4 regions of the Bacillus sp. CZDM1 genome follow, and region 2 is predicted to be linked to each of the others. Evidence: riboswitches for the same ligand, from Rfam matches in the RefSeq annotation. Region 2 holds a riboswitch; each other region holds the start of a gene.
The links. Region 2 has a riboswitch for cyclic di-GMP ahead of ACY3XC_RS20165 (anti-repressor SinI family protein). Riboswitches for the same ligand answer to the same signal wherever they lie in the genome.

Region 1: another riboswitch for cyclic di-GMP. It lies ahead of ACY3XC_RS18820 (ATPase, T2SS/T4P/T4SS family); the one in region 2 lies ahead of ACY3XC_RS20165 (anti-repressor SinI family protein).
Region 3: another riboswitch for cyclic di-GMP. It lies ahead of ACY3XC_RS14985 (hypothetical protein); the one in region 2 lies ahead of ACY3XC_RS20165 (anti-repressor SinI family protein).
Region 4: another riboswitch for cyclic di-GMP. It lies ahead of fliM (flagellar motor switch protein FliM); the one in region 2 lies ahead of ACY3XC_RS20165 (anti-repressor SinI family protein).

Annotation. Positions count from the first base shown of each region.
Region 1 is NZ_JBUESO010000008.1:153,861-162,031, forward strand. It holds gene addA (helicase-exonuclease AddAB subunit AddA) at 1-3,014, shown strand, start outside; gene ACY3XC_RS18790 (spore germination protein) at 3,056-3,274, opposite strand; gene ACY3XC_RS18795 (spore germination protein GerPE) at 3,334-3,720, opposite strand; gene ACY3XC_RS18800 (spore gernimation protein GerPD) at 3,735-3,905, opposite strand; gene gerPC (spore germination protein GerPC) at 3,895-4,515, opposite strand; gene ACY3XC_RS18810 (spore germination protein GerPB) at 4,525-4,764, opposite strand; gene ACY3XC_RS18815 (spore germination protein) at 4,783-5,007, opposite strand; cyclic di-GMP riboswitch class I at 5,255-5,341, shown strand; gene ACY3XC_RS18820 (ATPase, T2SS/T4P/T4SS family) at 5,547-6,155, shown strand; gene ACY3XC_RS18825 (YisL family protein) at 6,239-6,598, shown strand; gene ACY3XC_RS18830 (ubiquitin-like small modifier protein 1) at 6,718-6,990, shown strand; gene ACY3XC_RS18835 (MoaD-like domain-containing protein) at 6,992-7,264, shown strand; gene ACY3XC_RS18840 (aldehyde ferredoxin oxidoreductase family protein) at 7,321-8,171, opposite strand, start outside.
Region 2 is NZ_JBUESO010000009.1:120,879-129,049, forward strand. It holds gene ACY3XC_RS20145 (MDR family MFS transporter) at 1-736, opposite strand, end outside; gene ACY3XC_RS20150 (DNA topoisomerase III) at 908-3,097, shown strand; gene hutH (histidine ammonia-lyase) at 3,395-4,912, shown strand; gene ACY3XC_RS20160 (hypothetical protein) at 4,940-5,104, opposite strand; cyclic di-GMP riboswitch class I at 5,721-5,808, shown strand; gene ACY3XC_RS20165 (anti-repressor SinI family protein) at 5,841-5,999, shown strand; gene ACY3XC_RS20170 (helix-turn-helix domain-containing protein) at 6,174-6,503, opposite strand; gene map (type I methionyl aminopeptidase) at 6,710-7,462, shown strand; gene ACY3XC_RS20180 (DUF1128 domain-containing protein) at 7,488-7,715, opposite strand; gene ACY3XC_RS20185 (YtxH domain-containing protein) at 7,946-8,171, shown strand, end outside.
Region 3 is NZ_JBUESO010000006.1:21,983-30,153, reverse strand. It holds gene ACY3XC_RS15010 (sugar phosphate nucleotidyltransferase) at 1-246, shown strand, start outside; gene ACY3XC_RS15005 (glycosyltransferase family protein) at 305-1,375, shown strand; gene ACY3XC_RS15000 (VanZ family protein) at 1,442-1,906, shown strand; gene ACY3XC_RS14995 (cell wall anchor protein) at 2,006-2,722, shown strand; gene ACY3XC_RS14990 (class D sortase) at 2,729-3,370, shown strand; cyclic di-GMP riboswitch class I at 3,688-3,774, shown strand; gene ACY3XC_RS14985 (hypothetical protein) at 3,748-3,954, shown strand; gene ACY3XC_RS14980 (IS4 family transposase) at 4,119-5,501, shown strand; gene ACY3XC_RS14975 (transcriptional regulator) at 6,989-8,171, opposite strand, start outside.
Region 4 is NZ_JBUESO010000007.1:179,944-188,114, reverse strand. It holds gene ACY3XC_RS17475 (OmpL47-type beta-barrel domain-containing protein) at 1-435, shown strand, start outside; gene fliD (flagellar filament capping protein FliD) at 679-2,202, shown strand; gene ACY3XC_RS17465 (glucosaminidase domain-containing protein) at 2,206-2,877, shown strand; gene ACY3XC_RS17460 (flagellar hook-length control protein FliK) at 2,918-3,937, shown strand; gene ACY3XC_RS17455 (flagellar hook capping FlgD N-terminal domain-containing protein) at 3,951-4,364, shown strand; gene ACY3XC_RS17450 (flagellar hook-basal body complex protein) at 4,381-5,205, shown strand; cyclic di-GMP riboswitch class I at 5,392-5,478, shown strand; gene fliM (flagellar motor switch protein FliM) at 5,597-6,532, shown strand; partial or broken gene fliN (flagellar motor switch protein FliN) at 6,651-6,899, shown strand; gene ACY3XC_RS17435 (hypothetical protein) at 6,921-7,280, shown strand; gene fliS (flagellar export chaperone FliS) at 7,293-7,655, shown strand; gene flgB (flagellar basal body rod protein FlgB) at 7,686-8,069, shown strand; gene flgC (flagellar basal body rod protein FlgC) at 8,078-8,171, shown strand, end outside.

The sequences.
Region 1 (8,171 bases), on a different contig from region 2:
CAGGTGGTCCGGCACCAAGGGCAGAGAATTTTCTAGATGATCTAAATGTCATTGATACGCTTATACAGGCAAATCGCGATTCATGGTCAGCACTTTACAATGCCATGCAGACATGGTCTTTCTCAAGAGCAAAACAAGTAAAAGGGGAGCATTTTGATAAAGAGTTGACTGAGAAAGCTCAAAAACTCCGCGATAAAGCAAAAAAGAAGATTCAAGATATTAAAGAAGAACTTTTTTTAAGAAAGCCTGAAGGCTTCTTACGTGATATGGACCAAATGCGCCCTCTCATACAAACTCTTGTCCATTTGGTTACTGCTTTTTCTGAGCGCTTTGAGAAAGCAAAACGTGAAAAGGGATTGGTTGATTATGCAGATTTGGAACACTATTGTCTAGCCATTTTAACGGGGGAAATCAGCTCTAATGGAGTGTTTCTCCCCTCAGAAGCTGCATTAGCCTATAGAAACCATTTTAATGAAGTATTTGTTGATGAGTATCAGGACGTCAATATGGTTCAGGAAACTATCTTAAGGCTGGTTGCAAAAGAAGATGAGATAAATGGTAATCTGTTTATGGTCGGCGACGTCAAACAGTCGATTTATCGGTTTCGTTTAGCAGAACCAAATCTATTTTTGGGAAAATATAATCGTTTCAGGCAGGACGGTAATGGGACTGGATTACGAATTGATCTTGCCCGTAATTTTAGAAGCCGGAAAGAGGTCCTTGAAGGAACAAACTATTTATTTAAACAAATCATGGGTGTAAGGGTTGGGGAAATAGAATACGATGAAGCCGCTGAACTCCGGCCCGGTGCGCCATACCCTGAGGATGAACCATTTCCAATCGAGCTATTGTTGATAAATCAAAATAATGATGGTAAAGAATTGGCACCAGAGGCTGCTGAAACAGAAACCGTACCTTCAGAATTTGATGAGGTGGATTTAGAAAAGTCGCAGCTTGAAGCTAGAGTGGTGGCTTCAAAGATTAAACAATTAATTGCAAATGAAACGAAAGTTTATAATCCAAAAACAGCATCATACCGACCAGTAATGTATCGGGATATGGTGATTCTGCTCCGTTCCATGACTTGGGCACCTCAAATAATCGAAGAGTTCAAACAACAAGGAATCCCGATTTATGCTAACCTTTCCTCTGGATATTTTGAGGCAACTGAAGTTGCGATTATGATGTCGTTGTTAAGGGTAATTGATAACCCATTCCAAGATATTCCGTTGGCTTCTGTCTTGCGCTCTCCTATCGTCGGGCTAAACGAGGAGGAACTTGCACAAATACGACTGCACAATAAGGGAACTTTTTGGGAGTCTCTTAAGAGGTTCTGTCAAAGCACACCTACCGAAAAGAATGAGCAGGTATACGAAAAGGTCCGGCATTTTTATGATAATTTGGACGAATGGCGTTCCATGGCGCGCCAGGGTTCACTTTCAGAACTAATTTGGCAGCTGTACCGGGATACACAGTTTTATGACTTTGTAGGAGGGCTTCCAGGCGGGAAACAGCGGCAGGCAAACTTACGTGCTTTGTACGATAGGGCTAGGCAATATGAGCAGACTTCATTTCGAGGGTTATTCCGCTTTTTACGTTTTGTTGAGAGAATGATTGAAAGAGGAGACGACCTGGGAGCAGCAAGAGCGCTTGGCGAGCAGGAAGATGTTGTTCGGATCATGACCATTCATAGCAGTAAAGGGCTTGAATTTCCAGTCGTATTTATTGCAGGATTGTCGCGGAACTTTAATATGTCTGATATCCGTAAACCATATATGCTTGATAAAGAGTACGGCATAGCAGCAAAATATGTAAATATAGAAAAGAGAATTTCTTATCCATCTTTACCTCAAATCGCATTTAAGCGTCGAAAGAAAATGGAAATGCTGGCAGAAGAAATGCGGGTTCTATACGTGGCCTTGACTCGGGCGAAAGAAAAGCTTTATTTAATAGGCACCTTGAAGGATGCAGATAAAAAAATAGAACAGTGGAATGATGTAACTGCGAATACAGATTGGCTTCTTAAGGATTATGAAAGAGCAGCGGCCGGCTGTTATATGGATTGGATTGGGCCAGCGCTTATTCGGCATCAGGATAGCCAAGAATTCAGAAAATCTGATAATACGCTTATTCCAACCGAGATTACCTGTCACCCTTCGGCATGGAAAATGACAGTAATGAGTGCTGAAGAAGTAAAAAGCCAGGAAATCATTAAGAATATGGAAACAGACACTATACTAGAGCGGGTAGAAAAAAAGGAAATTATTCCAAAAACTTCTCCCTTTGGGGAAGAAATTATGTCTCGATTAACATGGGAATATTCCTTTGCCAATGCCTCGACACATCGCTCCAAGCAATCCGTTTCAGAAATGAAGCGTCAGCGGGAAATGTCTGATGAGCAGAGCGGTACCGAATTGCTGAGTAAGTTTAAAAAATCAATCACGAAACGTCCTAAGTTTATGCAGGAAAAGTCCTTGAGCCCTGCTGAGAGAGGGACAGCCCTCCATATGGTCATGCAGCATGTCGATTTGACAAGACCTGTTACGTTAGAGAACATTGAGGCTCAAGTAGAGCGGATGGTTACCGATGAACTGTTAACGGTTGAGCAGGCAGAGGCCATTAATACCCAGCTAATTGTAGAATTTTTCGAGTCAGATTTAGGCAAAAGGATTATGAATGCAAAAGTGGTCAATCGAGAAATACCCTTTACTCTTTCATTGCCTGCATCAGAAGTCTATCCAGCATGGAAAGATGAAGATGAATCTGTTTTTGTACAAGGGATAATCGACTGTGTTTTTGAGGATGAGAATGGACTTGTACTTATTGACTTTAAATCAGATGGCATTTCTGACCGTTACAAGGGTGGATTTATTCAAGCTAAACCAATACTAGAAGAGCGATACCGATTGCAAATCAATTTATATACAAAAGCATTGGAACAAATCTGGAAGCGAAAAGTCAATGAAAGATATCTATTCTTCTTTGACGGCGCTCATATTCTAAATTTAGAATAATAAAATTAACGACATAAACCTACTGTGGTTTATGTCGTTAATTAGTTATTCCCGCCTATTGGCTGGTCGAGCAAATTGGCATCAAGTACATTTGTACCGCTTATTCCGTTGGCTGTAAAGATAATTCCCCCTGTATTAAAGCCCCCAGAACCTGCATTGGTCTTTGAGGCACTTTTTGGAGAGATATAGACTGTATCCCCGAACTGTACAACTCCACCGCTTACATTAACAATCTGAACTGGACCAATTATCGCTGGCATTTTTAATACATCCTTTTCATTATTAACACTTACAAATTATGTGATATCCTATTCAAAAGTCAATTGCCTTGTTCATTGTCTTTATGGAATAGCTGCCTGATATGTTTAACCCTGGCTTCCATTGAGACGATTTCACTGTTTCCGACATGAAGAATGGCAGCGGAAGACATTGCGAGGATGGAGATATTATTGACCTTAATGACAGGAAGAGTATTATGAGTGGAAATTGTTATTTTTTCGTTGATTGGCAGTAAAGGAATTGGTTCTGAAAAAACAGGAAATCTTGAAAAATTTCCTTCTTTGGCATAGAATACATCAGCTTCCCGTTGAACAGCTAAGGCTCGTGAAAAACCATTAATGATTCGGGAATCTCCGAGTTGAATGGTAGAGGCAAAGGAAGCCGAGTTCACTTTAATGGCATTTACTACAGAAGTTCTCTGGAGCATATTCTTAAGCCTGCCTAAAATAATGGGACAAATGGTCCGATTATAAGTGATTCTGCAGGAGTGTCAAAGGTGGAAGCTAATTGAATGGTTTGGGTGTCGCCAACAAATACGAGTGAAGAACTTGCTACTCCCATAATTCTTATGGTATCTACATTGAGTTCACGATTATATACTTCAAAGTTCATTCTGTGTATTCATTCCTTTCACGTTCTCTGGTAAATGATTTATAAATATTAAAATACCTTTTCTGATTTCCTGTTTAATTAATTCAACTATACTTTCCTCTGTATGAACTTCACCTTCACGGTTAGAGGCTGAAGAATTTTGAATATGATAATCTATCCTAGCTGGAAGCTGCTTCAAGATATCTTGTTTGATAAAGTCTAAATAGGAGTCGTCTAAACTTACATTTAATTGATTTTGAGTTTCCTTAAATAGTGCTGGCAGGTCGGTTTCTAAATAATGATAAATAGATTCTTCTATTTTCATAGACCGCTGCATTTGTGCCTTAGGATGTATGGGTGTATTTATCGATTGATTTTGAACAGCGAAATCTTCAATATTTGCCAAATCCGATGGGTTTAGCCCAATGTTTAATGTTCCGTCAAGAGTTTCAACCTTCAATTGATCGAATTTATATTCAATCTTATCAACCTTAATACTAGGCTTATCCTTTAATTGCTTCATTTCTTCCTGTAGTTTTTGAATGGTCTGTTCCAGTATGGCAATTCTCTTTTCCTGTGTTTGTAAAGTCATTTGGACCCATTGAAGAAGTTGTGAATAATCCTGATACATACCATCACCTCACTGTTTAGCTTCTTCTCTTCCCGCGCCGCCCAAAGGTACTGCAACACTGCTAGTTTGCCCGTTTGTTGTTTGAGGGCCTCCTGCTGTCGGGGCTGGAGCTTTAAAACCGCCAGTGTTATATAGATAAGAAGCAGGTTTAATAATTCCCGCGCTGCCAATTTGCAGAACAGAGGAATTTGTAATACTGTTAATTTTAATGAAATTTATTTGAATGGATTGCTGGATATAAAAATTCATTTAAAAACCAACCTTTCCTTAGGCATTAAGGAAGATTCCTTGATCAATACCGTCTGAATCATTTGTGTTCGTATTACTTAAATTATTATTATGAACATTTAAACTTTCACCCGTATTAAAGGACCCAGCCCCGGAGAAAGTTCTTGCGGATGAAAATGGCATGATTTTATAGACATCTCCAATATGAAAAACTGAACTGCTGCCAAGTGAAATGACTTGAGCAACTCCTACAATCGCTGGCATAAACAACACCCTTCACCTTTTTTTCTCCTAATATCGTATGTATGGGTTGGTGTAATGTGATTCATTCGCCCAATAAAAGTAAAAAGTGTTCCTTTTGAAAATATTACCGTTGTATGTTGGGAAAATAATAGGATTAGGTATAAATACCTATATAATTATCAAAAATGGTATATTAGTAGGATATAAGATAAAGAGAAAAGGACTTATGATGTGTTTAAGAGGTCAGTCGGAAAATAAAAACACTGATTCTCGATAAAGGCAAAACTGGTGAAAATCAGTGACGCAAAGCTAAAGGGGCTAAGGTGCATTTGCACTACGCCAGCCAGTTACCGAAAGAACAGGGTGTTTTACTATGCTGCAGCAATATATACATAGGGATGTCTATGTGGATTGTTGTACTACATTGTTAACCCCCCTTTCGGTAAAGGCGGGGTTATTTCTATTCTAATTCAACAACCCTGCCAAACCGATCGTTTCTTCTTTATGTTTTGTGATCAAAGCGGTTTTCAAAAAAACTAGAATAAGGCGGGTGGCATTGTATGGGACTATTAAAACAGGTTCAACAAAATAATCAGGGACAAGGTGCAGAGCACAAATTGTACCAGTCGAAAAGGCTGACTAATAGAAGGAATTCATGGAAACCTTTAGAGCTGCAGGATCTAATTCGTAATGGGACCATGTCAAAAGAAATGGCTCTCTTCCTCTGTACATGTGTTAAAGCTAGATTAAATATTCTAGTAAGCGGGGGAACAGGGGCTGGTAAAACAACCCTTGTCAATGCTCTTTCCACTTTCATCCCAAAAGCGGAAAGGAATATGATTGGAGATGTTCGTGAAAAGGCAGGACGTGAAATACTCCGGACAGAGAATAAAGGACTTGATGGTTTTCTTGCAACAGGACACTCCAGCAGTCCAAGTAATATGATTGATCGCTTGGAAATCATTGCCTATCTTGAGGGGATGAATTTGCCTATCAAAGCGATTAGGGAAAAAATCGCCAGTACTATTGACATCATTGTCCACCTTTCACGAATAAATGATGGAACAAGAAAAATCACGAAGATAACAGAGGTTCAGGGAATCGAAGGGGAAAATATTGTGCTTAGAGATATTTTTTCTGTTAATCCTCTCGAAGGTTCTTATTATTAGAACCTTCTTTTTTTTAGGATTTTAGGGATGCCTATGGTATGATAGTGTTGCTATAAGCATTGCATACATAGGAGGAAGAATAAATGATTCATGGTCACGTAACAGCTTGGGTTTTGGCATTAATTTTATTTATTGTCGCTATATTTTTACTAAAAGGCGGAAAAGAAAAGGGCGCTAAAATTGTCCAAATGATACTGCGAGTTCTTTATTTATTGATAATTGCAACAGGTGTTGGACTACTATTCATGCTTTCCAATATTGATTTGTTGTATATACTAAAAGCAGTCGTAGGGATTTGGGTAATTGGCCTTTTTGAAATGATCCTTAGTAAGGTTGCACAAAACAGAAAAACTTCCGTTTTGTGGATACAGTTTGCTATCGCGTTCTTGCTTGTACTCTACTTAGGTTTTGATAAATTACCAATGTCCATTTTTTATGTATAATATCTGTTTATTTAAATGAGCTGTCCGGTTTCTTGGCAGCTCCTTTTTTATGCACAAAAAAGGATGACAAGAATTGCAAATAGTTTTACTATTTAAGTAAGGGGAGAGGAGTGTCTCATATGCTAGTTAGAGTTTTTGCTAATCTCCGGGAAATTTGCGGCGGAGTTGGAGTAGAGGTTAACCCGGATGGTCAACGTGTTATTGATGTACTAGATAAAATGGTTGAAATGTTTCCTGATTTAAAGAATGAAATATTTACACTTGAAAAACAACTGCTTCCATTTGTTCATGTTTTTATAAACGGAAGAAATATTATTCATTTGGAGGGTCTTGAAACCATAGTAAAAGAAACCGATCAATTTGCGTTATTTCCTCCAGTTGCAGGTGGTTAATATGCCAGAGCAGGAATTGGAGTTTCGTGGAATCAATCGGAAGCATCTTGGAATGTATTTTGAAGAGTTAGGCGGAAAACAAATGACAGATGATTTCCCCTATGTTTATAAATCTAATGAATGGTGCGGAGAAATAGTTAGGGAAGAAGAGCTTTCAATTACTTCTACATTTAAAGTCAATTCTGTACATATTCGCTTTAATGCTTCAGATGATATGACGCTAAAAGAGCTTATCAATAGATATCGGGTGAAAACCAGGAGGATAGGCGGATAGTTAAATTTCTAAAACAAAAGGCTTCTGCAAAATATGCAGAAGCCTTCGAATATTTATTATACTAACTGATTTTCCGAATCGATGATTTCAAGCTCCCGAAGTTTTGCTTCGGTAACTTTTCCGTTTTCCCAGCCGCGTACTTGATAGTACTCTCCAAGCATGATATCCATTCTGCTAACTTCCCCAGCACTATTACCAGAGGCAGGCTCTTCAGTGAATCGTTTTGGAAGATAGTCATCTTCTTCCTTATCGAACCCGGCGAGGTTATTATAATAACGCTCTAGGTTATAAATTCTTTCTCCAGCCTTCATCACATCATCAGCTGTCATCGAAATACCAGTCATCGCACTATATTGTTCTGCATAATGCTCCGCGTTTTCAGAAAAGGAGGAAAATTTACAAATATTCATAGAATCAGAGAATGCAAGCATATCTTGGAATATTTTTAATAACTCACCTTTTCCTTCAGGCTTAAGACGATCTGTTGGTTCTGGAATACCAGCAATCTCACTCGCAACCGTATATCCGCGTAAATGGCAGGCACCGCGGTTACTTGTTGCATAACCAAGACCAATACCTTGAATTCCACGTGGATCATAGGCAGGAATCGACTGTCCTTTTACAGACATAGAAAGCTCAGGTGCACCCCAAGAAGCTGTTGCTTTTGCAGGACCCTCTGCAAGGATGCCGCCAAAGCCTTCACGGAATGCAATTTTCTTTGTTAAATCAATCATAGAATCGGCATCGCCCCAGATGAGTTCTTCTGTGATTAACCCTTTTTCGTAGGCTTCCATTGTAACAGAGAAGCAATGGCCGAGCTCTATAGTATCAAGTCCATACTCATTACACTGGTCAATCAAATAAGAGATAGCTTCCGCATCACTTAATAAGCAGTTCGAGCCAAGTG
Region 2 (8,171 bases):
GAAATAATAAATCCAATTGCATAAAAGTTTGACCAGCTAATACGCCTGCAATAATAAAAAGTAGAAAGGTTTTATCTTTTATGATTAATGTATAGTCTTTCAACTGGTTCTGTAAGAAATAGTACCATTTACCTTCCGCTTCGAAGGGGTCGACTTTTTGTACTGGTGCGGTTTCCCTCGTAAATTTTGCTAATATTAACCCAAGCAGCATACAAACAATACCAGCAAAGAGTAACGTTTCAAAACGATAATTCACATAAAAAATCGCCCCTAAAATAGGACCAATTACAACTGCGATATTAATTGACGTGTAGAAAATGGCAAATACATTGCTTCTATCTTTTTCTTCAACGACATCTGCAACCATTGCTTGACTGGCAGGCCAATAAAAAGAACCAAATACACCGGCAATAGCGAAGGAAATAAATCCTACCCAAGGAGATTCAAGCCAAGGAGAACTTGCTGCCGCAAAAGCGATAAAAGAAAGTCCTTGTCCAAAGGCAGAGAGAACCATCATGCGTTTCCTGCCAAAACGATCGGCACAATATCCACCCATTAAGTTGGCCAATACGGAGAATATCTGTGAAAATACTAATAAAAAACCTGCTTTATTTTTGCCAAACGCCTCAGCGAAATAAATCGTCAAAAACGGAAAGAACATCCAAAACGTAATGTTCATCATCGCTTCGCTAAATAAGCGAACCTTTAAATTCGGATCCCAATCTCCAATCCTCATGTTGTACCTCCGTAAACCAATATGTATGATAGCTAATACATCATACTATCCTCAAATAGGAAAATACAAGAAAAAAGCAGGAGCTTCTGTGCATAAGAGTGTCTATACCTTTCCCACACTGAATCTATGGTATATTAGACGGTACATAGTTAGTAAAGGAGTTCGGAAAATATGGCAAAAAGTATAGTAATTGCTGAGAAACCTTCCGTTGCACGTGATATTGCAAATGTATTGAAGTGTACGAAGAAAGGCAATGGATTTTTAGAAGGAAACAATTATATCGTCACTTGGGCACTGGGACATTTAGTAACTTTAGCAGATCCTGAGGTATATGATAATAAATATAAAACATGGAACCTAGAAGATCTTCCAATGCTTCCAGAACGCATGAAATTAGTTGTCATGAAACAAACTGGAAAGCAGTTTAATACTGTAAAAACACAATTAAGTCGTAGTGATGTGAATGAAATAATTGTGGCTACTGATGCAGGGAGAGAAGGAGAATTAGTTGCACGCTGGATTATTGATAAATCAAACGTTCATAAGCCAATCAAACGTCTGTGGATCTCCTCTGTAACAGATAAAGCGATTAAAGATGGATTCAATAACTTGAAGCCTGGTAAAGCTTATGAAAACTTATATGCTTCAGCAGTAGCACGTTCGGAGGCAGACTGGTACATCGGTTTAAATGCAACTCGTGCATTAACAACTAAATTTAATGCTCAATTAAACTGTGGTCGTGTACAGACACCAACAGTTGCCATGGTTGCAACACGTGAAGATGAAATAAAGAGCTTCAAACCTCAAACGTATTATGGCATTGAGGCTCAAACAGATGGACTTAAATTAACGTGGCAAGATGCGTTTGGTAATAGTCGCAGCTTTAATAAAGAAAAAATCGATGCAATCGTTAAATCACTTGGACGTAAAGATGCAAATATTGTTTCCATTGACCGCAAAGCAAAGAAAACATTCTCACCTGCTCTATATGATTTAACAGAGTTACAACGTGATGCTAATAAAATCTTTGGTTATTCAGCGAAAGAAACACTAAATATCATGCAAAAACTGTACGAGCAACATAAAGTGTTAACATATCCTCGTACAGATTCACGTTATTTATCTTCAGACATTGTTAGTACGCTTCCCGAGCGTTTAAAGGCGTGTGGTGCAGGTGAATATCGTTCTCTTGCAAATAAAGTATTAGCAAAGCCAATTAAAGCAACAAACGCCTTTGTAGATGATAGGAAAGTAAGTGATCACCATGCCATCATTCCAACGGAAGGTTATGTGAAATTCTCAGCGTTTACAGATAAAGAACGTAAAATATATGACCTTGTCGTAAAACGTTTCTTAGCTGTATTATTCCCAGCTTTTGAATACGAGCAGTTAACAGTCCAAGCAAAAATAGGTGAAGAAATATTCATTGCTAAAGGAAAAACGGTAATGAATGCAGGTTGGAAAGAAGTGTATGAAAATCGATTTGATGATGAAGAATCAACGGATGATGTTAAAGAGCAATTATTACCTCGTCTTGAAAAGGGTGATGTATTAATAACAAAGTTAATCGCTCAAACATCTGGCCAAACAAAGCCTCCTGCACGCTTTACAGAGGCTACTATACTGTCAGCCATGGAAAATCCTACGAAGTACATGGAAACAAATGATAAGAAGCTTGTAGATACGTTAAAATCAACTGGCGGACTTGGTACAGTTGCCACTCGCGCTGATATTATTGATAAATTATTCAATTCATTTCTAATTGAAAAACGTGGTGGAAAAGAAATCTATATCACGTCTAAAGGCCGGCAGTTACTAGATTTAGTACCAGGAGAATTAAAATCGCCAGCGACAACAGCTGAGTGGGAACAAAAACTTGAGCTGATTGCTAAAGGGAAACTTAAAAAAGATGTGTTCATAAATGAAATGAAAGAACATACCAAAAAAATCGTTGCAGAAATTAAAGCAAGCGATAAAAAATACAAGCACGACAACATCTCCACAAAATCATGCCCTGACTGTGGAAAACCAATGCTAGAGGTAAACGGCAAGAAAGGCAAAATGCTTGTCTGCCAGGATCGTGACTGTGGTCATAAAAAGAATGTTGCTCGCGTAACCAACGCACGCTGCCCTCAATGTAAAAAGAAAATGGAACTTCGTGGTGAAGGTAATGGTCAAATCTTCGCATGTACATGTGGATATCGCGAGAAACTATCTGCTTTTGAAGCACGACGCAAGAAAGAAACTGGTGGAAAAGTGGATAAACGTACTGTACAAAAGTATTTAAAACAGCAAGAAAAAGAAGCTGAACCGATTAATAATGCCTTTGCAGACTTATTAAAAGGGATAAAATTTGATTAAAGTATTAAAAAAGTTGAAGTGTCCATCTAGAAGTTTAGATAGGCACTTCAACTTTTTTGTATTATTGTGCTAAAGTATTATCGTGCTAAAATTCTGACAATTCTGTTGACAATCAAGCTTTTCATCACATACAATAACTATTAGAATAAAAATATTTGAATGGACTGATAACCTATGAGGCATCCAAAAACAAAATATTATTCGAATATGTTAATAAAAGAGGCTGGACTCCAAATCTAATGTGATGTGGAATCCAGCCTCTTTCTTTATTCTATTAAAGTGGTAGAGGTGAGAAATATGATTATGCTAACAGGTCAAAGTTTAACATTGGATCAAATGAAAGATGTTTTATATCGAAAAGAGAAGGTTTTTGCTTCAGAAAAAAGTATGGATCTTGTAAAAAAGAGCCGTGAAGCGGTAGAAAGAATCGTTTCCGAGCACAAAGTAGTTTACGGTATTAATACGGGATTTGGGAAGTTTAGTGATGTATTAATCAATAAAGAGCATGTCAGGGATTTACAGCTCAATTTAATTCGCTCACATGCTTGCGGGGTGGGGGACCCCTTTCCGGAAATTGTTTCAAAAGCAATGGTTCTTTTACGTGCCAATGCCCTTTTAAAAGGGTACTCAGGAGTTCGGCCAATTCTGATTGAGAAACTTTTAGAACTGGTTAATACAGAAATCATACCGGTTATTCCTCAGCAAGGTTCTTTAGGTGCAAGCGGTGATTTAGCTCCTCTCTCCCATTTAGCATTAGTGCTGATAGGGGAAGGTGAAGTATTTTACAAAGGAAATCGGATGGAGTCAATCCATGCGCTTCAAATGGAAGGAATCCTGCCCCTAACATTAGAGGCAAAAGAGGGTCTTGCGTTAATTAATGGAACACAGGCAATGACAGCTATGGGAGTGGTCGGCTATCTTGAAGCTGAACAGCTGGCATTTGAAAGTGAACTCATTGCAGCGATGACAATGGAAGGGTTAAACGGGATCATTGATGCATTTGCTGAGGAAGTTCATGTAGCAAGGGGATACCAGCAGCAGATTGATACGGCAGCAAGAATCCGCAGGTATCTTAGTGATAGTTTATTAACCACGGTTCAAGGAGAATACCGTGTTCAGGACGCTTATTCTCTAAGGTGTATTCCACAGGTACACGGGGCATCCTGGCAGGCACTTGATTATGTTAAGGAAAAATTAGAAATTGAAATGAATGCGGCTACAGACAATCCACTTATTTTTGATGATGGAGAAAAGGTTATTTCTGGAGGGAATTTTCATGGTCAGCCAATTGCATTCGCAATGGATTTTATGAAGATTGCAGTAGCGGAGCTTGCAAATATATCTGAAAGACGGATTGAGCGATTAGTAAACCCACAGTTGAACGATCTGCCGCCTTTCCTAAGTCCTGAACCTGGATTGCAGTCAGGTGCGATGATTATGCAATATGCTGCCGCGTCGTTGGTATCAGAGAATAAAACACTTGCCCATCCTGCAAGTGTCGATTCCATTCCCTCATCTGCCAATCAGGAAGATCATGTGAGTATGGGTACCATTGCCTCTAGACATGCTTATCAAATCATTCAGAATGCAAGACGAGTGCTGGCAATTGAACTCATTTGTGCCATGCAGGCGGTTGAGATTCGCGGGGTGGAAAAAATGGCCTGCCAGACAAAGACGATATATGAGAAGGGAAGAGAGCTTGTTCCTTCTATAAAGAAGGATCGAATCTTTTCAAAAGACATCGAGAGGGCAGCAGAAGGTCTAAAAGAATGGGATCTTAAGAAACTCATTCAAAAATTTGATAATGTAAAATAAGCAAAAAAGGCGTGAAGTTCACGCCTTTTACTCTATTTCTTCCGTTTCAACTCTATTCTTAAATGCTTCTCGTACTACAAGGAACTCCTCGTCACCGATGGCATCCTTTGAATGCCTTTCAGTTTGGTTATCCTTTGGTAAATTACCAGGATGACCTTTCTTTTTATGATTAAAATGTTCTCCACGTGCCAAATGAAACACTCCTTTCGTCTACGAATGTATCATTCCCAAACGAAGGAAATTTATTAGTGAAGAAGAGGAGGATAAGAGAATTATTCTTCTTTAATTTTTTCATCAGACTTTGCAGGACTGCACATGGTGTCAATAAGGAAACCAAAAAATACTAAAAAGGCAATTGGTATTACGAAATTCAACACATGTATGGCTGTCATAGACTGAAATCACCACCATTATTTGAATATTTATAATATTTAGTATATTGTAATGCTGTTAACAGTTATTGTCAATCGTCACAAAATAAACAAATTTCACAGTAATTTCTAGCTCTTTCAACCTAATTTCAAAGTTTAGTTCTAGGGTAAACATCCTATTTTCGACTGTTAATTCCCTTATTTTCCATTAAACTTCCATTTGAATGATAAACTTTCTACATTTTGTGAATACTCCAAGGTTTTTATGTAGAAAATTGGTAGAATTTGTGTAAAAAAAAGGTTCGAAAGACTAAAGTATTTGACAAAAAACAACACGATACTAATAAAGTACTATATATAATGAACATAGTAATCACGAAATAGGAAAAGTTATCTACGGAATTTACTGAATAATCAATGATTTATGAGCAATATGAAACAGAAAAAGGCAAACTCACTGAAAAATGGGGACGCAAAGCCGAGGATCTAAGGTATATTTTTTACTATGATGGCCGGGCTGCCTGGAATACGAAAATGTATTTTAGGAGTGGATGAAAGTGTCACTAACGGATGGTATGACGAGTGGAATGGATGCAGAATGGTTAGCTCTTATCGTAGAAGCAAAAGCTCTAGGGATTTCGAAGGAAACAATACTTGATTTTCTCCATCAGAACGAAGTTAGAGAGGTTCTAGTAAAGAATCGCCAAGATACATAAAAGAAGAACAAAGCATACTACAAATATGGTAGTATGCTTTGTTCTTTTATTGTCCAACTCTAGGCGCCATCGGCTCGCGGGTCTACAGCCAATCCGTCCAAAAGGTTAAAAACCAACCTTTCAGCCGGCTAGACTTATGCTTGTCGCCGATAGGCGGGCGCCATCCGCTTTTCTTTATTCTTCATTATTTTGACCGATTCGCCATTTATTAAATTCAATAAAATCGCGAAATTGTTCTTTCGATACACCAGAATCCATTGCCTCTTTTACAATGTTCATCCAATCACTATCTAATTCTTCTTTGTTAATCTGTTCATTTATTAGATGTTCAACAGGTACGTGTAATACAGAGGAAATTTTTTCAAGGAACTGAATAGACGGATTCCTTTGCAGGTTTCTTTCCAGAGAGCTTAAATAGGATTTAGCAACTCCAGCTTGTTCAGCAAGTTCTGATAATGACATTTTTTTTTCTAAACGAAGTTTTTTAACACGATCACCGATCATTGGTCTCACACACCTAATTTTTATTATTACTACAATAATTTTATCAGAAAAGATGAAAAAGTTCCATATTAAGAACGGTTGACTTTCACAAAAAATTCCTAAATAGCGAAAACTTTTTGAAATAATGGTTTGATAACGATAATATTAAAGAGTGTTTCCAAATCTGCAAAAATACATAAAAATAATAAAAAAAGGTTGGGAAGAGGATGATTGTTCTTAAATCACAGCGGGAAATCGATGCCATGAAAAAAGCAGGAGAAATTCTCGCATCATGTCATAAAGAAATTGCAAAAATGATAAAACCAGGTGTAACAACTTGGGAGATTGATCAGTTTGTTGATGAATTCCTTGCTAAACACAAGGCAACCCCACAGCAAAAGGGCTATAAGGGCTATAAATATGCTACCTGTGCCAGTATTAATGACGAGGTATGCCATGGCTTTCCTAGAAAGGAACCATTAAAAGAAGGTGATATTGTCACCATCGATATGGTGGTCAATTATAACGGGGGGTTAGCTGATTCCGCATGGAGCTATGCTGTTGGAAGAGTTTCTTTAGAAACAGAACATTTATTAAAGGTAACAAAGGAAGCTCTCTATAAAGGTATTGAACAGTCTGTCCCTGGAAATAGGATTGGAGATATCGGTCATGCCATTCAAACCTATGTCGAAGGGGAAGGATTTTCGGTTGTTCGTGACTTTATCGGTCATGGAATTGGGGCTGTCATTCATGAGAAACCGGATGTACCACATTACGGACTGCCTGGAAAAGGACCACGAATTAAAGAAGGTATGGTTTTTACTATAGAGCCAATGGTTAACGCTGGAATGTACCAAACGAAGATGGATAGTAATGGATGGACAGCTAGGACTATTGATGGTAAGTTTTCTGCTCAATATGAACATACCATTGCCATTACGAAGGATGGACCGATTATATTAACTGATCAGGATAAATAAAAAACAGATCTCCTCGAGATCTGTTTTACTTATTCTTACGAAGGTTCCCTAGTTCTTCCACCAATGCCTGCATTTCATTTGGGCTAAACGAAGGTTTTTTCATGACCATTTCATAGATTTCTTTTAATTCCTCATACATTTCTTCATCAAAGTGTGAAGATTTAATGGCTCCAAGATTTAATACCTTTAATTTTTCTTTAATTTGTTCGATCATGTATTCCACATTTTCTACTGTCTTTTCTGATAAATTCATCCCGTCACCCTTTCAACATACGTAACTTTATCTTTTCATTTTCACTACTAGATGTCAATCTAAACTTGGGCAGCTTCTTTTATTAAGGTTTACAAAATAAATAGATAAATATCTGCCCTTCTCTTGCTTTTGACTGCAAGCTTAAAGCAAAATATAAAGTGATGAAAGTTGGTATTTTTTTCATAGTGATGAAATGGATGATAAAAACCATATGGAAGGAGAGGTTAAAAATGGGTAAAAATTTATTTTTTAAAGGTATGTTCTATGGAGCGATAGCGGGTGGAGCTCTAAGCTTATTAGATAAAAAAACACGACAGGATATGAGGGTGAATGCGAAAAAGGCGTATGAGCAAGTATCTTATGCTGTTCGCCATCCTAAGGAAATCACAGAAAATGTTAAAGAGACTGCTGAAAAATTTAGAAGCACGATTGAGCAGGTTAGCGAGGACATTTCTT
Region 3 (8,171 bases), on a different contig from region 2:
GTTTGGACAATTGTCCGTGGAGAAGGCGAATTAGCCTTGGATGACTATATAACACGAGTAAAAGCGGGGGATATCGTTCACCTTCCTGCGGGCAAGAAACATGGTATTAAAGCATTTTCTGAGTTGGAATTTGTTGAAGTCCAAACAGGTATCGGTATTAGTGACGAAGACTTTACTCGTTTGTATTTTGAATGGGAGGATGTCATTAACCACTTCCAAAAATCAAAAGCAAAAGTTATTCTATAATAGTTAGGGGAGAGAACTACGGTTCTTTCCCCACTTTTTTGTATGGAGGTGGAGAATAGTGAAAACCATTGCCTATTATATCTCTGATTATGGATATGGGCATGCTTCACGGAGTATTGCGATCATTAGGAAACTTCTTGAAGAACCTAAAGTAAAAATCATTGTCTGCCATTCCTATGCACTTTCTTTTATTAAGGAATCTCTAAATTCAACCCGTGTAAGTTATAGAAACATTAAGACAGATATAGGATACTTTCTAGAAAATGATTCAATCCATCCTGATAAAGTTCTATTACTCAAGGAGTATAAAAACTTCGAGGCAGATTGGGGAAAACATAGTGAACAAGAAAGAGAGTTCTTGAGACTTCATCATGTCGATTTAGTTATTTCGGATATTTCACCATTACCTTTTGAACCTGCTAAAAGTTTAGGCATTCCTTCTGTTGGTATATCAAACTTTACCTGGTTTACCGCCTATCATGGATTAATAGACAATAGTGAGTTAATCACCTATAAAGAAGCCTATGAAAATATGACATACTTTTACTCCTTATCGGGCAGTCAGGAACATTGGGGTATGAATTCGAATGAATACGGATTCTTTTCAAGAGATATAGATATACAAGAAGTTCAGAGAATTAGAAACTCTGTTGATCCTGAAGGAAATATGAAAGTTATTTTCCTTGGCCTTGGGATGAAAATTGATGCAGGTTCACTTGAACCATTACCGATTTGGGACAGCACCAATTGTATATTTCTTGTATCTTCCAATGTCCATGTAGACCGTCAGAATGTCTATCAAATACCCGCAGATTATTTAGAATCTCAAAATTATATTGCAGCTGCTGATTTAGTGATCTCGAAAGCTGGATGGGGAATGATGGGTGAAGCAGTCAGTGCAAATGTCCCTTTGTTAATTCTGAATCGACCGACAATGAAAGAAGACCAAAATACCATTCAATATTTAAAACACCAACAACTCTGTGAGCTAATGGAGTGGGGAGAATTTAAAACGTATCAGATTGATTTATCAATGTTTGATCAATTGAAAGCTAAGGCAAAAAGGATTGAAACCATTCACCATAATCAAGCTGAAAAAATAGCTAATGATTTAATAAGTCTGATATGATCAGTAGTCTTTTCTACAAACATTGTTAAAGGACCATGGGTGTTGATATGTAAAGGAGTTTAGTTTATGGGTAAAAGAAAATGGTGGATACTTGCTGCCATTACCTGGATGGCAGCCATATTCATCGTTACCCAATTGCCGTACTTCACAGGGAAGAATACCGCAAAGGTAATTGAAAAAGCAGTTGTAACGGAACAAAATGCAGTTAACAACACAATTGTTACCAGTGCTGAGAATATCAATGAGCTAAATCTCATCGTTCGAAAGGTCACACATGTTATGGTCTTTGGAATTCTCTCAGTCTTACTGTTTAAGTCCCTTGAAACCTTTCGTTTTGGCTATATCCTTTCATGGATTCTTACCGTTCTTTATGCACTATCAGATGAATGGCACCAATCCTTTATGCCTGGGAGAGTTGCTGCATTTAGGGATGTATTAATTGATTCCTTGGGCGCATTTATTGCTTTATTTCTACTATATTTAATTACCAAAAAGAGGAAATGTAAAGTGAGTAAGGAAAAAGTCTCTTAAATTTCTACAATAATTTACATTAACTACTACTTTGGATTGAGAAATCTAGCAAAATATGTTATTTTTATAGAAACTATAAAAATATTGAGGGTGGAAAAATTGAATTTAAAAGCAACGTTGAAAAGGGGTTCTGTTATCGCAGCACTAAGCCTGAGCTTGTCTGCATTTGCTGCACTTCCAGGAAATGATGTTCTTGCAGCAGGTAACAGCAATCCCCAGGCACAAAAATTAGTAGATTCATTAAAGGCGTTAAATATTGCTGAAGTAGATTATTTATACGCTTATCTACAATCTGTTAATTTAAGTGATGCTGAGTATCAAGGAATTCTTGCTAATACGCAAACCGTTAGTCAAATTTTAAAGGGTGCAGCCAATCCGGAAGATCTTCCTAATGCACAGAAAGTAGAAGTTGCACGCTTATTCCTAGAGAGCGTTAAGTTAGCACACCTTCAAGCAGCCATTACGGACGAGCAGGGCAATCCGATTGATATCACAACCTATAAGGCTGGATCATCTACGTTAGTGATTCAGTTAAAGGATCTAAAAGGAAACGTACTAGCAATAGTCGATCCGAAGAAAGAAGATTTAACCATTAGTGCCATTCAAGCAAAAATGAACGCATTAAAAGGTGCCGTTCAAGCTAAAAAACAACTAGATAAAGCTGGAACCTTCGTTCCAATGCCAAATGCTCCACTTCCTAACACAGACAGCAACACCGTAGATTACATGGCTTTAGGCGGATTATTAATCCTACTAGGCGGAATTGCGATTGTACCAGCAGCACGCTTGGTACGCAAATCCGAAATTGAAGCTTAATCGAACATGGAAAAGGTAAGAAAAAAGAAGCGCAAAAAGACGTGGGTTCAGAAGTGGAAATGGGTACTTCTTAGCATCCCTGTCGCGCTTATCCTAGTTGGTGTTGGAATTGTAGCCTTTTTTGGATGGGATTTATCAAAACAGACCGTCTTGTTAGCGCACGAAGTGGTTGATGAATACGAACCAGAATTACCTGATCAGACGTTTGACCAGCCTTGGCCTAAACTGCCGGACCCAGGTTCATCTATTGGTGAACTACAATTTACCTCCATTGACTTAACTGTTCCTGTTGTCCAAGGTACACACGACAATGAGTTGAAAAAAGGTGCAGGCCATTTCGCTGGCAGTGCCCTGCCTGGTCAAGGTGGAAATGTCATCTTAAGCGGACACCGGGATACGGTATTCAGGAAGCTAGAAAACCTAAAACTAGGTGAACAACTGACCTTTGATACGCCATATGGGGAATTCGTTTACGAAGCCATTGACTTTAAAATTGTCCCTGCAGACGACATGACCGTCATGGTGCCAACCGATTACGAAACCCTTACCCTAACAACCTGCTACCCATTTGACTTCATAGGGGACGCACCTGACCGGTATATTGTTTATACAAAGTTGGTTTCTAGTCCTATTATTGCTAGTAACTAAAAGAAGCAGCCTGATGAATTATTTATCAGGCTGCTTTATTGTTTTTGATAAATACCACTACCTTTAGTGGTGTATTTCAAAACTAACACCTGCGTTGTTAGTTGAATACCGGTGACTGTGGGGAGATTCCGAAAATAGACGATATTATTCTGATTTGGGGTATTAAGAATAGTTAATTGTAGAATTTAGACAATCTAAAAATTTTGTCGAATTATAGCACATTTTATCTGTTTTTGTATTTTTATTATTTTTAAATGGGTAATTGGTCTATTACCTGCAAGTAATTAATGATATATTTAACTGGTAAATACATAGTTCGTACGAAAGGGCAAATCCATTGAAAGATGGTGGCGCAAAACTATAGGGGCTAAGGTTTCGTGAAACTAGGCCAGCCAGATGCCGAATATGATCACCTTCCTACGAATTATAAAACACTATTAGGAGGTAATAATATGTTTATATTTCTTGCAGGTCTATTCGTCGGTTCCTTTTCAGTGCTCTTAATCATGAGCCTTATGGTTGCAGCAAAAAAGGGAGACCACCAGTTAGAAATGTTTCGGGATGAAAGGGCTTACCAAAACTAAGTGCCACGGTCACCAAACGTATTTCATTATTGTTTCACAAATTGGAAATTGTCCAATGGCTATGGTGCCTGTCACCATAGCCATCAAGCTAAGCGAATAACTTTCAATTTTACCAAAATGGACCTATTCTTTCTTTGAAACCTAAAGAAAGGTAGGTCTTTATTATGTTAAATCGTAAACTGAGAGTGGAAGAGGATTTTCAACTAATTTCCGACGAGTTGACCAAGATTTTTAGCCCTAATTTCCTCAATGATTTGGCTAGAAAAGATTTGTTTCTTCAGAGGTCCAGCAAATTCAAACCTAAGGATTTTATTGCACTTTGCGGGTTTCTGAATCATCAGTCAGGAAAAAAGTCGTTAACCCAATTATGTGGTGTTTTAGCCTCCGAAAGAAACATTTCCCTTAGTACAGAAGGGTTAAACCAACGATTTTGCGCAGCCGGAGTAAATTTATTGAAGGATGTTTTTTCTTCACTCATTTCAAAACAGCTCTTATCCGATCTTCTCCCAAGTCTTCGTCATCCAAAAATTGGCCGAATCCGAATATTGGATTCCACTTCCTTTGAACTGGCCACAGTCTATCAGGAAAAATACTTCGGATATCACAAATCAGGTGTCAGGATTCAACTGGAGTACGAGCTGCTTAAGGGGGAACTTTTGCATCTTGTTGTACAAGATCAGTTGGATAGTGATCACGTTTTTGCAGAAGAGATTATGAGTACCATCCAAAAGTTTGATTTGATTATTCGTGATTTAGGATATTTTTCTTATAAAACCCTGAGATCGATTAGTGAAGCAGAAGCCTATTATATTTCAAGGGCGACAACGAAAATACTTGCTTATGTCAAGGATGGAATGGAGAATTTCGTCAGATTAGACATAGAAAAAATAATGGAAGAGATGGAGATTGGTGAGACAAGAGAAATAGAAAATATCTATGCAGGGAAGGGAAAGCTGAAAATCCCACGGCTCATTTTGTGTAAATTAACGGATGAACAGACGGAAAAGAGGTTAAAAAAGAGGAAAAGAAAAGAAATAAAAAATGGTGTGAAATTTTCACACCAAACCAAAAAGCTCTCAGGATTGAACATGTTCATAACTAATATACCATATAATGTAATTTCAAAGAAAAAAATACAACCTCTATATTCTCTCAGATGGCAAATAGAAATTTTATTTAAGGCATGGAAATCGATATACGATATAAATAAAGTAAAGAAAATGAAAGTAGAACGATTCGAATGCCATCTTTATGGGACCCTTATATCACTACTTATCACATCTACTTTAGCATTTAAAATTCGAGAACTTCTTTACTTAAAAAAGGAGAAAGAAATAAGCGAATTTAAGGCCTTCTCCATCATAAAGGAATTCCTCGCCACACTTTACCAGGCGTTAATGGAAGGAGGTGAGGCTCTTTTAGCCAATATAGAGGTTATGTTTGAACAGGTAGAAAAAAACGGACAAAAAGCGAAACGACGGAAGAAAAGGACCCCTTTTGAGATCCTTCTTGGCGTGTTCGAAAAAGGCAATATGAAAGCTGCTTAAGCGATTTTGTGAACATAAATATTAAAAAAAAGCCTAGTTTTGAAGGCTTATTAAAGTATGCACTTTTTTAGAATGTAATTTAGCAGCGAATTAGGAATCACAAGAGTAGACAAAATTCCCGCTATTGTCGAAAAATTCGCTTGATGGCTATGGTGCCTGTCACTCCCCGATTTTTGTCGAGGATTGATAGGTTATTAGATAGAAAATGGTAGAATAGAGTTGCAGGGAGAAGTGTTACCAACACTTCTCTTTTTTAGTGGGCGGACTATGGGGACGGTTCTCGCGGTTCTGATATGATAGTTCTGTAAGGTATATGGGTAATTTCAAACTACTTCAACTAGGATAAATTCTTTTTATCTATGAGATAAGCATGTACAAGAGCAAGACAACAGAAATAACGTCATCTTTAGAATCGGCACTTAAATTTTGGGGTCAGACCCCAACTCAAGTTAATAGAAACTGATGTTTTATTCCATTATAGGGCGCGATTGTGGTATAACACCGAGTGATAAAAAAATAAATGCATATTATTCCCTCCTCGTAAATTTGTCACTATTGGACAAAATATATTATGGGACAGTGATGCTAAAACAATAGCACTTCCCTATAAAAACAAGGAAATTCTTTCCTACTATAAGGGAAGTTCGGCTTTTGTTTATGATGAGGGTTACCAAATATTTCTGTTTTTTGTAATTAATCTGTTTCTTTCACATTGGTTGTCTGTCTCCTATAAGACACAGTGTATTCTTAAGGTACAATAGCCATATGATAGAAGAATCTTTTATTCCTTTAAGTACACATCTCCATATTAGTTAACCCCAAATTTAATAAATCGGAGGTATGAATGTGTTGAAAAACAAATTAAAAAAATTAATAAATGATCCAAAAGTACAAAAAATAGTAAAAGAAAAGGTAATTCCTTTTGTGAAAAAAGAAATTGAAAAGAGAAAAACAAATAAATCGTAATCCTTAAAAAAGTCAATGCGACATAAGCAGTCATTTTGACTTTTTTTATTTGCTGGATGTTAAAAGGTATCCTAAAAATTCGTTCATATAGACAAAAAAATATCCCCGTTTTTAGTAGATATATAGGGTATCAATAAGGAAATGAATTACTTTTAATCCCTAAGGAGCTATAACGATATCGAATACGTAGATCGTAGAGATGGTTTTTTAAAAGGGGTGGAAGCTATATTTTTGATTCTCTCATAAATGTATACAGAGATTATTCCAATGGCTAAATCAGAACATTATTGTAGTAGCTTATACAAGAATCGGGCGCTTTTCCTGAGTAAAGAAAGCGTCCTTTTTTTGTGTTTCAAGGTTCTCATAGTTTGGTAATTTTTTTGAAAAAATAAATTCAAATCCAAAAAGAGGAATCCATTTTGATCAATCTTTTTTCAAAATGGATTCTTTTTAATTGCCGTATGTGTAAGTTCAAACAATACTTTTAATCTTTATTTCAAAGCTACAATAATAAGTACTTTTTATGAGATAGATACCTCTGTAAAGTCTATCTTGTAAATCTTTTTAGGTCTTCCTCTAAGTTTTTCCTGTTTTCTGTATGATATCTTGGCAGCACCTTTATCCTCTAATTTATTTAAAATCCGGTTAGCCTGACGTAAGGTAAGTCCTAGTTGATAAGCCAAATCTTCCGCTGTAAGTTCATTTGTCTTCAGCTTGGAAATCAAAGCCATGATTTTTTTGATTTGAAGAATCGAAACACTTAATGTTTCACTTAATTTTTGTAATTGTGGGTCAACCTTATTCGTAAAGTGCAGACAGGTATCATCTCCTAATGGACCAATTACCTCCTCGTTTGCAGTAATCACATAGGCACATGGTAAATCCATGGATTTAGCTTGATTATTTGCCGTTTGAGCAGACATCTTAGCTTGGTAGAATGTTGTTCCGATTCCCCACCCTATATTCACATGAAAGGGGAGTGTTTCGTTCAGATACTGAAGGACTGAACAGGTAGTAAAGTCGTTCGTCAATGTTTTTAAGTCTGACTGGGAGGTAATAATTTCAAAACTTGCATGCTTTCTCTGAATAACAGACAAAACATTTTCTTTTTCGTTAAATTCTAAAAGTGCTTTATGAAGCATGATTTGTTTGAGCTCAAGGTCAGACATATTTTCTTGTCCCTTAATTGTAACCACACCGATTGCCCCTTGATTCTCTAACAAATTAGAAATTTGCAATTCATTAATAATATGTTTCACCTGTTCTAACATTGACTCTTTGGAAGGAAAGATAAAAATGTTTGGTATGCCTGCCTGATTCAATAGATTTACAATATTACTTATACGAGTAATAACTAAATCAATCTTTCCTTGATTCCATAATGACAAATGTTGCTGAAACGCACGTTCGTAAAGAGCTGTTGTATATTCCAATTGCAAACAAAAAGGAAATTCTTCTTCCTTTAGCACTCCTTTTAGCCCCATATAATTATTTTCTTCACTTATTAAATCCATACAAACTCGAGCAAAGTTTAAATTTTTATTAGAATTACTAATAGAAAACAAGCGTTTATAAAAATCCCCTTCAGGAATATCTAAGAAATAGGTAGGGGTAGTAAATTCGGTAAATTTTTGTTGCAAAATATTATAACCTAAAGCCCCGCTAAAAAGAATTCCATCATAAAATAGATGATTGCGCTCATAC
Region 4 (8,171 bases), on a different contig from region 2:
GTTACGCTTAACGGAATAACCCATCAAAAAGGTGATCAAATCACGCTTGATGAACCAGGTGCATACAAGCTTCTTGTTACCGTAACAGATGGAGCAGGATGGACAACCAAAGTGGAGAAGGAATTTGTTGTGTACATTCCAGCTACTCTTGAGGTATTACCGAAAGTTATTAAAGGAAACATAGGGGTATTTACCGTGAAAGCTATCTTACCGGAAGGCTTTGAATCTCTCTCCTTTGATGTTTCTAGCGTCACATTAAATGGTGTAGCAGCTGATCCTAAGAATAATGGATTACAAAAGCAAGCCGAAAAGGGCCATTTCAAATTCGAACGCGAAGACTTTGATTGGAAAAAAGGCGAAGTTACCCTTGTTTTACGTGGTTATTTAGATAATGGATATTTAGTTATTGCCAAGAAAACCGTGGAAGTAAAATAAGCTTGGTGGCCCTAGGATTCCTAGGGCCATTTTTGCATGGCTAGAAATCTGTTAGAAAATACAACCTGCCTTTATTGGAACCAGAATGGGAGAGATTCATTGTAGAAAGTAAGTAGTTGGCGATATAGGGGGAAAAAACACCAATAATTAAGAAAACCTTATTTTTTTAAAGACCCCCCTCTATTTTCTCCACAAACCTGCCGATACTATGAAAGAGATTAAATTTAAATGGGGTGATTAGCTGTGAATTATTCCTCTATCACTAGGTTAACGGGGTTTGCTTCAGGAATGGATACAGACTCTATTGTTAAGAAGCTGATGAATGCGGAAAGTATTTCGCTTAATAAACTGAAACAAAACCAACAAAAGCAAACATGGTTAAGTGATACATATCGGCAATGGAATGCGGATTTGTTAGCGTTTAGGTCGAATACCGTTTTAAATATGAGCCTATCAAAAACGTATAATACGTTTGATGTTACTTCAAGCCAAGAGAATTCCATTTCAGCCACTGCTTCAGGAACTTCCTTAGCAGGTTCTTATTCTGTGGAAGTAAAACAATTAGCAAATTCAGCCGCTTTTACTGGGGATAAAGTAAGTCTGGACCCCACGAAGACGCTTGGAAATACTGTTCAAGGTTCTGCCCAACTAACAGCGGATACTGCGATTGTAATCAATGTAAACAATGAAGCAGTAACACTTAATATTAAAACAACAGATACGATAAACGATGTCGTCGCAAAAATAAATGGTGCCAAGGATAGCACGGGGAAAAGCTTAGGACTTCAAGCATTTTATGATCCAACCTTACAACAATTTATTTTAAAAACAAAGGAAACTGGAGCCGGCACCAATATTGACCTAAGTGTGAATACAAGTGCTGAGAGTCAGGCGTTCTTAAAAAATACACTGGGTCTAAACACAACAAACTTAGTCGCTTCTGGACAAAATGCCAATGTCATTTTTAATGGAAATGAAATTACGACCTTAACATCAAATCATGCAACCATCATGGGAATTAATTTTTCCTTTAAAAGTCCAACCATCGGGGTAAGCACGGTTACTGTTTCACAAAACACGGACGGAGTCGTTAAAAATATTAAAGATTTTGTAGATCAATATAATGGTCTGCTAGAAAAAATAAACAAGGCGGTAAGTGACCCTGTTTATCGGGATTACCTGCCCCTTTTGGAAGAGCAGAAAAGTGAGATGTCTGAGAAACAGATTGAAATGTGGGAAGAAAAAGCAAAAAGCGGTCTTCTTCGCAGTGATAGTATTCTAACTGGAGTGGCTGCAAAAATGCGCAGTGTCATGACTTCTATTGTTGATAATGGAAGCTCCTACCACTCGCTAGCTTCCATCGGTATTTCATCTAAAAGCTATCAGGACAAAGGAAAGCTTTATGTGGATGAAACAAAATTAAGAGCGGCGATTCAAGCAGATCCTGATGCAGTCGAAAAGCTATTTTCACAACTGGGAGATCCGAGTAAAGGGACAAGTGGGGTCATCAATCAAATTTCTGATGTTTTACAGGACGGGATTAAAGAGTTGACCAATAAAGCGGGTTATACAGGAAATAACCAGTATGATCAAAGTGTTATTGGAAAGCTATTATCAAACACGCAAACGGATATTACTCGCCAAACTGAGAAGTTGTATCGGAAAGAAGCACAATACTATCGCCAATTTGCAGCAATGGAGCAGGCAATGGCACGGTTTAATTCACAAAGCTCATGGCTATCTCAGCAAATGGGCGGAGGTATGTAGACTATGAATATTGGCTCATTGTCTAGTAATTGGCTCCTACAAAAAACGATTCTGGATACTTCGCGCCTTGGAGAAAGTAAGCTTTCAGGTCTATCCAGCAGTTCCTTCGAGCATTTACTTGAACAAGTTTTGCTGCAAACTGAATTGAATCAGAAATCGACTAGTAATCTAGATATTTCATCGCTGCTCCTTAGTAGTTTGAACTCGTTTGTTTCTCAGCCAGAAGTGGAGATTTTACAAACTACTTCCCTTACTTCTACAAAAATGGGTGGAGACAATCTTAATTCCCATCTCAAGGGAGTTCTGCAGAACACAGGCCACCTTTTTGCGGAAGCAGGGAAAAAGTATAATATCGATCCTGCTCTTCTGGCGGCCATCTCCATCCATGAAACGGGTAATGGAACGTCTAACGCTGCTCGCTTTAAATTTAATGTGGCAGGGATGATGGGGAAAAACGGTTTAAAATCTTATTCTTCCATTGAAGAAAGCATTTTTGATATGGCCCGTAATCTCCGTCAAAACTATTTAGATAAAGGGAAAATAACGATCGTACAAATTGGGGCCAAGTATGCACCAATTGGCGCAGCCAATGATCCAACTCAACTTAATCATCACTGGGTAACAGGTGTTCAGCGCTACTTTGATACCTTAACAACAGGGAATAAATTCGCTTAATGGGTACCTTTTATATAAAGGAAAGAGTAGGTGGCAGGACGTGATCCAGCTTTCAGGAATACAAATTATCAGTATGAATCAACCAGGTAAATTGGCAAGGAAAGAGGGAGAACTGGACACTGGTTTTGACGCAGTGTTGCAGCTAATTGGGCAAATGGAAGAAAAAGAGGCGGAGTCAATGGAGCTGGTGAACCAGTTGTTTCTTCCACAACTGCATCCATTAATGGACCCTCTTTCTAAACCCATGGTAGTAGAAAGCTTTCCTTCACAAGGGGAACCAATAGTTGCGAAACAGGTAGTAGATCATTCCGTGCTCCAATCGTTCAAAAATGAACCTCCGCCATCAGCTGAAAACATTGGCGAACTACGGACTGATGCAGTAACATTTTTCAAGGTAACAGAAGAAATGGATACAGCAACAGATGAAAATGTTAAAGGATTAGCTGGGTTAATTCAAATTAGTGAGGATTCTGGGCAAAGTGAATCGCAGCATGCTGTTCCACACAACAAAAACTCTCCGATAGAGTTTATTCCCCTGACCCATTCAACACCGATGAATCAGTCGAATATCTCAAGTGAGAACGTAATACCTGCTACTCAAACCGTACATGCTGACCAATTTGATCAAGAAATAACAAAGTTTTTACAATCATCGATAAATGTAACAGGAACGGGAGATGGGATTGAGGCTGCATTCACTCTTACTCCTGAGCATTTGGGGAAGGTAGATGTAAAAGTAACGATTCAGGATGGGAAGCTGACAGCAGAATTTCTTACCAGTACTCCGTTAGGAAAAGAATTGCTTGAAACTCATATCCAAGCGTTACGCTCAGCACTAGAAACACAGGGATTGCAGGTAGGGAAAATTGATATTACGCAGCAAACCTCCACCCAGTTAAGCTTTATGGGAGCTTTCTCTCAAAAGGGAGATTCGAATGGAAGACCGGGTCAGCAGGATTCGCGAAAGCGAAGTGAATCCGTTCAGCTGACAGCACAAGAAGATTACCGCGATTACATAACAGACCCCGGATGGGTTTCGCAAATCAATACAACCGTGTAAGGGAGGAAAAAACATGACATCCATCAATACGATTAATTCCTACACAGCGTCAGCAACTAGCACCCAGCCAAAGCAAGAACTGGGAAAAGAAGCATTTTTGAAAATACTGGTTACACAGCTTCAAAACCAAGATCCAACACAACCGCAAAAAGACGGTGAATTCGTGGCACAAATGGCACAGTTAAGCGTATTAGAACAGCTTTCCAACCTGAATAACTCACTGACAGCCTACTTGGATTCAAGTAATAATTTAAGTCAATATTCTTATGTTCTTGGGAATAACGTCTCCTGGACAAACCCAGAAACCAATGTACAAGAGAGCGGAACGGTTACAGGGATTAATTACAAGAATAATCAAGTGTATTTTAAAATAGGTGACCATGAAATTCTATCAAGTTCCATTCATTCAATGGAAATGAATCAATAAGAGGAGGAACAAATACATGCTTCGTTCATTAAATTCAGGGGTATCCGGATTAAAAGGGTTTCAAACGAAATTGGATGTGATTGGTAACAATATTGCGAACGTGAATACAGTGGGATTTAAAAAAGGACGTGTGGTATTTGAAGATATTTTCAGTCAGACGATTAAAGGGGCAACGGGTCCAACACAAACACCAGGTCCCAATCCCATTCCACTATCAGGTGGGACAAATCCGATTCAGGTGGGTTTAGGTACAAGAGTTGGAAGCATTGATACTCTTCACACGCCGGGAAGTCCGACAACAACGAATATCGGCACTGACCTCTATCTTGACGGGGACGCATTTTTTGTGGTTGAAAATGCTGCCCAGGAGCAATTTTTAACAAGAGCTGGGAATTTTACATTAGACAGCAGTAATAATTTAGTCAATCAGAATGGTATGTTTGTGGTTGGTCAAGATGGCAATTCTATTAACATCCCAGATCAATATATTACCTTTTCCATTGATGCAAATGGCAGCATTATTGGAGTCAACCCCGATGGAACAAGTGAAGATTCCGGATTGAAAATTGGAACCATTGCGGTTGACAATCCAAAGGGGTTATTGAAAGCCGGTGGGTCGTTGTATTCTTTAACACCTAATGCAGATGCTGCCTCCATTGCCACACTACTTACAGAGGGAAGCAATGCACAAATGATCTCAGGGGCACTGGAAATGTCCAACGTTGATTTATCCGAAGAATTAACGGAAATGATTACCGCTCAGCGTGGATTCCAAGCGAATTCCAAAATCATCACAGTATCAGATCAAATATTGGAAGAATTGGTGAATTTAAAAAGATAATAGATAAAGAGAGATTATCAATCGACGATATTCTCTCTTTTTTTACATATTTTGCAAGAAATATATATATTATGTTAATTTTTCGTAAACATTCGATGTTATTCGTCATTTTATGGGGGTATTTTACAAAATATATTTGAAAATTAATAATTGTAATGTTATGCTTTTTTTGTACAATATTTCAAAAATCGAAAAAGGCAAATCTGAGGAAACTCAGAGACGCAAAGCTATAGGGGCTAAATTGTGGAAACAGTATGCCAGCCAGTTACCGAAACATAGATTGTCCTAATCTATTAGTTTATTTAGCTATGGACGAGACTATTCTTCGGAGTAGTCTCGTCTTTTTTTGTTGCCTTTTTTTAGTCAATTCGAAAGGAAGGAGGGTGATTAAATGGACTTTCGTGTTTTAGATTCCCATGGTGGTACCCCTGCTAATTTAAAAGTATATGATTTTAAAAAAGCATTGCGGTTATCGATGGAGCAGGTGCGGGTGTTGACCAGAATACATGAGAATTTTGCTTATCAGCTTGCATCCTTCATTTCATCTGAGTTACGTTCATTTGTCCAAGTAGAGGTCAATGCGGTTGAACAAATGCTGTACGAGGAATTTATTAACCAGCTGCCGGACACTACGATTTTAAGTGTGTTTGAATCAGGTGAACAAGGTTTTCGAATGGCGATGGATTTAAAGCCTGAAATGGCTTTTGTGATGATTGATCGGCTTTTAGGAGGCAAAGGTATAGCAGCGGAATGGGGGCGGTCGTCCTTAACTCCTATTGAAGCTAATGTATTAAAGCGTTTACTGGAGGGAGTCGTTCAAATCCTGCAGAAAGCCTGGAGTGATATTATGGTGCTCCCGCTCAAGTTTTTGAACATGGAAACAAATCCCCAGTTTTTGCAATTGGGAATCCCGACGGAGACGGTCATTGTCATCACTTTCCAACTAACAGTTGGAAAAGTGGAAGAAACTATGCATCTTTGTATTCCATATATATTATTAGAACCGTTTATTCCAAAATTATCCTCCCATAATTGGTATGGGCATGGAAAATGGGTGAAAAACAAGGAAGAGAGTGAATTTTTACAAGGACGGATTGAGCATTTAATTGTTCCTGTTATTACGGAGTTAGGGCGGGCGGCGATTACGATGGAAGAAATACTTGGCTTAAACGTAAATGATGTCATTCAATTAAACCAATTGGTGGATGAACCTCTGCAAGTAAGGGTGAATGAGGAAATGAAGTTCTTAGCACATCCAGGAACGAAGAAGTCCAGAGTTGCCGTTAAGATTGAGCATTTGATAGAAGGAGAAGGCAAAAATGATTGAAAAGGGGAAACTCACACAAGATGAAATGGATGCACTCCTTGGAAACAGCCAACAGAGTATAATCAATGAACCGTTTCAGTTTACTGAACTGGAGCCGGATGATTTTGGGCAAATCCTGAATGAAAAAATGAATTTGGACCTGCTATTAGATATTCCATTAGAGATTGTTGTGGAGTTAGGGAGAACTAAAAAGAAAATTAGCGAAGTTCTTGAATTAACCAGTGGGTCGATTGTCGAATTAGACAAGATGGCTGGTGAACCCGTTGATGTTTATGTGAACAGCAAGCTGATAGCAAAAGGTGAAGTTGTTGTGATTGAAGAACACTTCGGGGTAAGAATAAAGGAAATTTGTCAATCTCCTTTATGACAATCATAAGGGTGATGAAAAATGATAGAAGAAAAAGAAACACTGTTGAAGCAATACTTAGAGTTATCGAAGTCGATATTGAATGCTTTGCATCAAGGGGAAATGGAAAAGGTACCTGTATTGATCGAACAGAGAGAAGGTTGTATTTCTACGATTAATAAGTTGGATGCACAAGCTGGAAGGGTCCTCGTGAACGAAATCATTCAGGTGCAGCTCACCGAACTTTCAGTTTATGAAAATAAAATTCAAATTCAGCTGCAGCAAGCGATGAAAAAACTAACAAATCATGTTCGATACACACAAAATGAACAATACCTTAGAAGTCAATATGAAGATCGGGTCTCGGTTTCAAAGGGAGTTTTTTATGACAGTAAGAAATAAAGGGGGATCTGAATGATAAGTCCAAATGAAATCTACCAAAGAAATCAAATCATGATGGCAAAACCAGAAGAGCTGACACTCATGCTCTATAATGGCGGCGCGAAGTTTCTGAATCAGGCAAAGCTGGCGATCGAGAAAAAGGATCCGGCAAAGGCTCATTCTTTGATTATGAAAACACAAGAAATTATTACGGAACTCATGGTGACGTTAAATATGGGGATTGAAGCATCAAACTCTCTTTTTTCTCTCTATGATTATATGAAACAAAGATTGATTGAAGCGAATATGACGAAAGACATCGAGATTCTTAAGGAAATAGAGGGAATGTTTCAGGAGTTAAAAACAACTTGGCTACAAGCGATGAAATCATTATAGGTTAGAAGATTTTTAAAGGTGGGTGAAAAAATGAATCAAATGATTGGGATAATGTCGAGAGCCTTAGATGCCTCCTCTTTACGTCAAAAGTCCATTTCAAATAATATCGCCAATGTAAATACCCCTTATTTTAAACCTTCCAAGGTATCCTTCGAAGAATTGCTGCAGCAAGAAGTAAAGGGCCAGTTTATTGGGAACCGCACCCACTCAAAGCATGTCCAGATTGGAGAAACATCTCGTCTTCCTTCTCCAAAGCTTGAACAGGAAAATATTGTTTTTCAAAACAGCGGTAATGGTGTGGATTTAGATTATGAAATGTCGAAGCTAAGTGAAAATACCATTTGGTATCAATCGTTAACATATGGTTTGAATGAAGAGTTTAATTTATTAAAAACAGCGATTAGGGCGAGGTGAGGAGAATAATGTCGATATTTCAATCTCTTTCGATTAGCGGATCAGCCTTAACAGCGAATCGATTAAAGTTAGATGTTGTTTCCTCTAATATTGCCAATGCGA